2 regions of the Streptomyces sp. SID1328 genome follow, and region 1 is predicted to be linked to the other one. Evidence: riboswitches for the same ligand, from Rfam matches in the RefSeq annotation. Region 1 holds a riboswitch; the other holds the start of a gene.

Region 1 (3,395 bases):
CGCGCGGCGCCGAGCGGCTCCAGCAGCAGGCGCATCTCCAGCAGGTCGGCGGCCTCCTGCTCGGTGGGCTCGGCCACGCAGGCGCCCGCGTGGCGCCGGGTCACCACGAAGCCCTCGGCCTCCAGCGTGCGCAGTGCCTCGCGGACGGGGACGCGGGAGACGCCGTAACGGCGGGCGAGGACCTCCTCGGTGAGCCGGCCGCCGCGCTCGTGGATTCCGGCGACGATGTCGTCCCGGATCGCCGTGCACACCGAGTGCGCCGGAATACGCATGACCCACCTCCGCCTTAATACCCGAGAAACGCCGACGACAGCGCTTGTCCCGTGACTCTATGGCAATGCGCGAGGATTTCCGACGGCCTACCGGAATCCATGGCTATTTTTTGGACAGCGCCCGGAGGAAAGCGCACAGCGAAAAGCCCCGGCCGGGTGGGCCGGGGCTTTCACGGGACCGGAGCGGTCAGACGTTCACGCCGTGCTTGCGGAGGTAGGCGACGGGGTCGACGTCGGACCCGTAGTCGGGGCCGGTACGGGCCTCGAAGTGCAGGTGCGGGCCGGTGACGTTGCCGGTGGCGCCGGACAGGGCGATCTGCTGGCCCGGAATGACGCGCTGGCCCACGCTGACACCGATGGACGACAGGTGGCCGTACTGGGTGTACATCCCGTCGGCCATCCGGATCACGATCTCGTTGCCGTACGCGCCGCCCCAGCCGGTGGAGACCACGGTGCCTGCGCCGGCCGCGTGGACCGCGGTGCCGCTGGCGGCGTGGAAGTCGATGCCGGTGTGGGAACCGGAGGACCACAGCGAACTGGAGGCCTGGTAGGCGGTGGAGACGTAGGAGCCGGTGATCGGCATGACGAAGGAGTTGAGGCGCTCGCGCTCGGCCTTGCGGGCGGCGCGCTCCTTGGCCTCGCGGGCCCGCTCGGCGGCGGCGCGCTCGGCGGCCTCCTCGGCGGCCTTGCGCTCGGCGGTCGCCTTCTGAGCGGTGGCCTGCGCGGCGATCTCGTCGGCGAGGGTGTCGCTGACGGCGATGACGGGGGTGAGGCCGGTGTTCTCGACGGAGTTGTCCGCGGCGAGCGCCGGGGAGGCCGCGAGGGTGCCGACGACACCGGTGGTGAGAGCCGCCACACCGGCCGCCGTTGCGGTGGTGCGCTTGACCCGGCCGGGCTTGCGGTGCTTCCCGGTGGCGCACATGAACGCCATGAGCAGGCTGTTCCTTTCCTTCCCTCTCGCCTACCGGGTTAGCTGACGGGTTCGGAGCAGGAAGGTCTCCTACGGCCGCCCTCGCTCGCGCGCGGGCGCCCGATTCACCCCAGGGACTGCGTGGGTCCCCGGCTCCCCCTGCGGGGGACTCGGCGATGGCTGTCCGGTGCCGCGGGCGCGGCGCACTGCCTGACGAACAGCCCGGAAGAAGCTAAAGGGGACGGGAGCGGATCTTCAAACGGGTCCGGGCTTTTGTAGTGCATCCCACACGTCAGAGGGGTAACCTCCGCCCCAATCCGGACATTTGTTGACCGCTGTTCGAGGGCGCTCCCGAACACAGCGGTGGGCCCTGACGACTTGCGCGCCGTCAGGACCCACTCGCGTGCGGCTACTCTGCCGAGACCACCTTGACCTCGCCGATGCCGAGCGCCTCGACGGGCTCCTTGATCTGGGCGGCGTCGCCGACGAGGACCGTGACCAGCCGGTCGGCTGGGAAGGCGTTCACCACGGCGGCCGTGGCCTCCACGGTGCCGGTGGCCGCGAGCGTGCGGTACAGCTCCGCCTGGAAGTCGTCCGGCAGGTGCTGCTCGACCTGGTCCGCAAGGGTGCCGGCTACGGCGGCGGCCGTCTCGTACTTCAGCGGGGCCACGCCGACGAGGTTCTGCACGGCCACGTCCCGCTCGGCGTCGGTCAGACCCTCGGCGGCCAGCGTGTGCAGCACCGTCCACAGGTCCGCGAGCGCCGGGCCCGTGTTCGGGGTGTCCACGGAGCCGCTGATGGCGAGCAGCGAGGCGCCGGTGCCGTCCGGGGCGGAGCGCAGTACCTGGCCGAAGGCGCGCACGCCGTAGGTGTAGCCCTTCTCCTCGCGCAGGACCCGGTCCAGGCGGGAGGTCAGGGTGCCGCCGAGGCAGTAGGTGCCGAGCACCTGCGCGGGCCACACGCGGTCGTGCCGGTCGGAGCCGATGCGGCCGATGAGGAGCTGCGTCTGCACGGCGCCGGGCCGGTCCACGATGACCACGCGGCCGGTGTCGTCGGCGGTCACGGGCGGCACCGGGCGGGCCTGGCCGGGCGTGCCGGACCAGGCGCCCAGGGTCTCGGCGAACAGCGCGTCGAGGTCGATGCCGTCGAGGTCGCCGACGACCACCGCGGTGGCGGTGGCGGGGCGGACATGACGGTCGTAGAAGGCACGGACGGCGTCCGCGTCGATCTTCTCGACGGTCTCCTCGGTGCCCTGACGCGGCCGGGACATGCGGACGGAGGCCGGGAACAGCTCCTTGGACAGCTCCTTCGCGGCGCGGCGGGCCGGGCTGGCCAGCTCGTGCGGGATCTCGTCCAGGCGGTTGCGGACCAGGCGCTCGACCTCGCTCTCCGCGAAGGCGGGGGCACGCAGGGCGTCCGCGAGCAGGGTGAGGCCCTTCTCCAGGCGGGAGGCGGGCACCTCCAGGCTGAGCCGGACGCCGGGGTGGTCGGCATGCGCGTCCAGCGTGGCGCCGGCCCGCTCCAGCTCGGCGGCGAACTCCTCGGCGGAGTCCTTGTCGGTGCCCTCGGAGAAGGCGCGCGCCATGATCGTGGCGACACCGTCGAGGCCGGCCGGCTCGGCGTCCAGGGGGGCGTCGAGCAGCACCTCCACGGCGACGACCTGCTGGCCGGGGCGGTGGCAGCGCAGCACGGTCAGGCCGTTGTCCAGCGTGGAGCGCTCCGGCGCCGGGAACGCCCACGGCTTGGCCTCGCCGGCCTGCGGCTGGGGGTGGAACTCCATGGGGGCGAGCTCGGTCACTTGGCCGTCTCCTCGTCGTCGTTGCCGGCCTCTACGGTGGCCTCGTGCTCCGGGTCGTCGGGCAGGTCGGCGTCCTCGACCGCCTCCGGGGACTTCGGCTCGTAGACGAGCACGGCGCGGTTGTCCGGGCGCAGGCGGGCCTTGGCGACCTCGCGGACCTCCTCCGGGGTCACCTCCAGGACACGCTGGACGGCTGTCAGGGCGAGCTGCGGGTCGCCGAACAGGACGGTGTACCGGCACAGTTCGTCGGCACGGCCCGCGACGGTGCCGAGCCGGTCCAGCCACTCGCGCTCCAGCTGGGCCTGGGCGCGCTCCATCTCCTCCGGGGTCGGGCCCTCCTCCGCGAAGCGGGCCAGCTCCTCGTCGATCGCGGCCTCGATGACCGGGACCTCGACGTCGCCGGAGGTCTTCACGT
Region 2 (3,395 bases), on a different contig from region 1:
GCAGTTGGTGGCGACGGCCAGGTCGGCGATGGTGACGTCCTCGGTCTCGCCGGAGCGGTGGGACATCATGCACTTGTAGCCGTTGCGCTGGGCCATCTCGACGGCGTCCAGGGTCTCGGTCAGCGAGCCGATCTGGTTGACCTTGACCAGCAGGGCGTTGGCGACGCCCTCCTCGATGCCGCGGGCGAGGCGCTCGGGGTTGGTGACGAACAGGTCGTCGCCGACGATCTGCACCTTGTCGCCGATGCGGTCGGTGAGGACCTTCCAGCCCGCCCAGTCGTCCTCGAACAGCGGGTCCTCGATGGAGACCAGCGGGTAGGCGGCCACCAGCTCCTCGTAGTACTCCGTCATCTCGGCGGCGGAGCGCTCCTTGCCCTCGAAGAGGTACGTGCCGTCCTTGTAGAACTCGGACGCGGCGACGTCGAGCGCGAGGGCGATCTGCTCGCCGGGGGCGTAGCCGGCCTCCTTGATGGCCTCGAGGATGAGGTCGAGGGCCTCGCGGTTGGAGCCGAGGTTCGGGGCGAAGCCGCCCTCGTCGCCGAGCCCGGTGGACAGGCCCTTGCTCTTCAGGACCTTCTTCAGGGTGTGGTAGACCTCGGTGCCCCAGCGCAGCGCCTCGGAAAAGGACTCCGCGCCGATCGGGGCGATCATGAACTCCTGGATGTCCACATTGGAGTCGGCGTGCGAGCCGCCGTTCAGGATGTTCATCATCGGCACCGGGAGCAGGTGCGCGTTGGGGCCGCCCAGGTAGCGGAAGAGCGGCAGGTCGCTGGCCTCGGAGGCGGCGTGGGCCACGGCGAGGGAGACGCCGAGGATGGCGTTGGCGCCGAGCGAGCCCTTGTTGTCGGTGGCGTCCAGGTCGAACATGGCCTGGTCGATCAGGCGCTGCTCGGTGGCGTCGTAGCCGACGAGCTCCGGGCCGATCTGCTCGATGACGGCGAGGACGGCCTTCTCGACACCCTTGCCCTGGTAGCGGTTCGGGTCACCGTCACGCAGCTCGATGGCCTCGAAGGCACCGGTGGAGGCGCCGGACGGGACGGCGGCACGACCCGTGCTGCCGTCGTCGAGGCCGACCTCGACCTCGACCGTGGGGTTGCCTCGGGAGTCCAGGATTTCCCGGGCTACGACGACGTCGATGGACGGCACGAGCATCTCCTTCATGGATGTGACGCGATGAGTGCGGGGCGTGCGCCGGATGGCATGCCTTGCCTCTAGAGCCTAACCGTCCCAGGGGCGTCGGCCGTCGACCGACCGCCTCGTGGACGGGGTGGGACAGGGAGACGGTACCCATTGTTCCCGTCCGGAACAAAGGGTTCTGGGCAAAGGTTCCCGCCGCGCGGGCCGGTGCGCCGGACGGGCCGGCCGCGGAACGCGCACCGCCCCGGCGCGCGGGGGGAACGCGCACCGGGGCGGGGGGTCCGTCAGGGGACCGGAAGCTCGGGGGCCGGACGGTTCGGGGACCGGGCCGCCGAGCGGGTCGCGGTTACTTCAGGTGGAGCATCTGGCCGGGGAAGATGAAGTCGGCCTTCTCGACGATGTCCTTGTTCAGGTCGAACAGCTTCTTCCAGCCGCCCTCGACCTTGTGCTTCGCGGCGATCGAGCTGAGCGTGTCGCCCTTGACCACCTTGTACTCGCCGTCGCCCTTCTTGACCTTGCCACCGGTCGGCGTGGTGACGGTCTTGCTCGCGTCCGGACGCTCGGTGGAGCGGGAGGCGGCCTGGTCGTCGGCAGCGCGGCCGGAGGTGTCGGCCGCGGCCTTGTCCTCCGTCTTGGTGTCCGTGGACGGAGCCGGGCTCGCCGGGGCGGCGGAACCGCCGTACGACGCGCTGGACAGACCCGTGCCGCAGACCGGCCAGGCGCCCTTGCCCTGGGCGGAGAGCACCTTCTCGGCGACGGTGATCTGCTGTCCCTTGCTCGCCTTGTCGGCGGTGGCGGCGTACTGCGTGCCGCCGTACGCGGCCCAGGTGGAGGCGGAGAACTGGAGCCCGCCGTAGTAACCGTTGCCGGTGTTGATGGACCAGTTGCCGCCCGACTCGCACTGGGCGACGGCGTCCCACTCGGAACCGGTGGCGGCGGAGGCGCTGCCCGACGCCATCACCGGGCCCGCGACGGCCGCGCCGGCGACACCGGCGAGCGCGAGGACACGGACGGTCTTGGACGGGCGACGGTGCTTGCCCTTGCTGGAAAACAGCATGGATCGATCCCCTCACCGACGCCTGCGAGGTGAGCTGTCGGGTTCGGGCCGGTTGAGTTGCCCGGCCACCCCTCCCCGGTACTTCCGGAAGGCGTGGCTCCACCCCAAGCCCGTCCCGGTGTCAGACACCGGTTCGGGCACCTACCTTGGGTCCCCCGCTCCTGCCTACGGCGCTTGACGCGACGGTTGTCCCCGACGGCCGCTGGCAGGATTCGGCGTTGCGGCCACGGGGGCTCGTGGTGACGAGCGGTCCCGACCGTAGACATGCCTCGCGGCGAAATTCAAAGACGATCGGGTCTTCTGAGAGTCATCCCACACTTTCGCCAAATAGGACATATAAGAGGATAGCGGGGCGTCAAATGCCGCTATTCGCAGTCCTATTCGCCCGGCACTTTCAGGGTCTGACCCGGGTCGACATGGTTCGGGTCGGCGCCGAGGGCCTGCTTGTTCGCGGAGTAGAGAGCCTCCCAGCCGCCGTCCACGTCGAGGGAGTCGGCGATGGAGCCGAGGGTGTCACCGTCGCGGACGGTGTAGGTGCCCGGCGAGGCGGTGGCGTGGCGGCCCGTGGCGGCCGTGTGCTGACCTGCCGTCACACTCTCGTCGGCGCTGCCGCCGCGGTGACGGCCGCCGCCGAGGTCGCCGGTGTCGACGAGGCTCCAGGAGCCGCCGTCCTCCCACGACTCGTCGTCCTCCGCCGCGGGGGCGCTGGAGGATGAACCGCCGTCCCGGTAGCCGTGCCCGGCGGCCGGGGGCGCGGACGCGTCGGAGCGGGAGGCCCCGGTGTCCTTCTGGGCGTCGCCGGCGGCGTCCTTCTCGCTCGCGCTCGGGGACGGCTTGCCGGTCTCCTTGGCGGAGGAGTCGGACGAGTCGGACGACGGGGAGGAATTACCCAGTCCGGACGAGTCGGAACCATCGGACGAAGCACCCGTCTCAGGGGTCTCGCTCGACTTGCCGGCGTCCTTGCCCGGGGCGCCCTGGCCGGCGGACGGGGACTCGCTCACGCCCGTGTCGACGTCCACCGAGCCCGAGTTGGAGGTCAGTCCGGCGAGCAGGGCGCAGGTGGCCCAGTGGGTGGTGCCCTGGTCGGCCAGGATCTTCTCGGCCACCGAGATCTGCTGCGAACGGCTGGCCTGGTCGGCGCTGGCCGCGTACTGCGTGCCGCCGTACTTGTCCCAGTCGTCCTGGGATATCTGGAGGCCGC

What was found. Region 1 has a riboswitch for cyclic di-AMP ahead of GT030_RS04195 (M23 family metallopeptidase). Riboswitches for the same ligand answer to the same signal wherever they lie in the genome.
Region 2: another riboswitch for cyclic di-AMP. It lies ahead of GT030_RS07780 (transglycosylase family protein); the one in region 1 lies ahead of GT030_RS04195 (M23 family metallopeptidase).

The regions. Positions count from the first base shown of each region.
Region 1 is NZ_WWKH01000136.1:1,941-5,335, forward strand. Features, by position in the region: gene GT030_RS04190 (GntR family transcriptional regulator) at 1-272, opposite strand, end outside; gene GT030_RS04195 (M23 family metallopeptidase) at 460-1,203, opposite strand; cyclic di-AMP (ydaO/yuaA leader) riboswitch at 1,216-1,368, opposite strand; gene GT030_RS04200 (pitrilysin family protein) at 1,592-2,980, opposite strand; gene GT030_RS04205 (pitrilysin family protein) at 2,977-3,395, opposite strand, start outside.
Region 2 is NZ_WWKH01000267.1:1,618-5,012, reverse strand. Features, by position in the region: gene eno (phosphopyruvate hydratase) at 1-1,146, opposite strand, end outside; gene GT030_RS07780 (transglycosylase family protein) at 1,484-2,194, opposite strand; cyclic di-AMP (ydaO/yuaA leader) riboswitch at 2,199-2,377, opposite strand; gene GT030_RS07775 (transglycosylase family protein) at 2,572-3,395, opposite strand, start outside.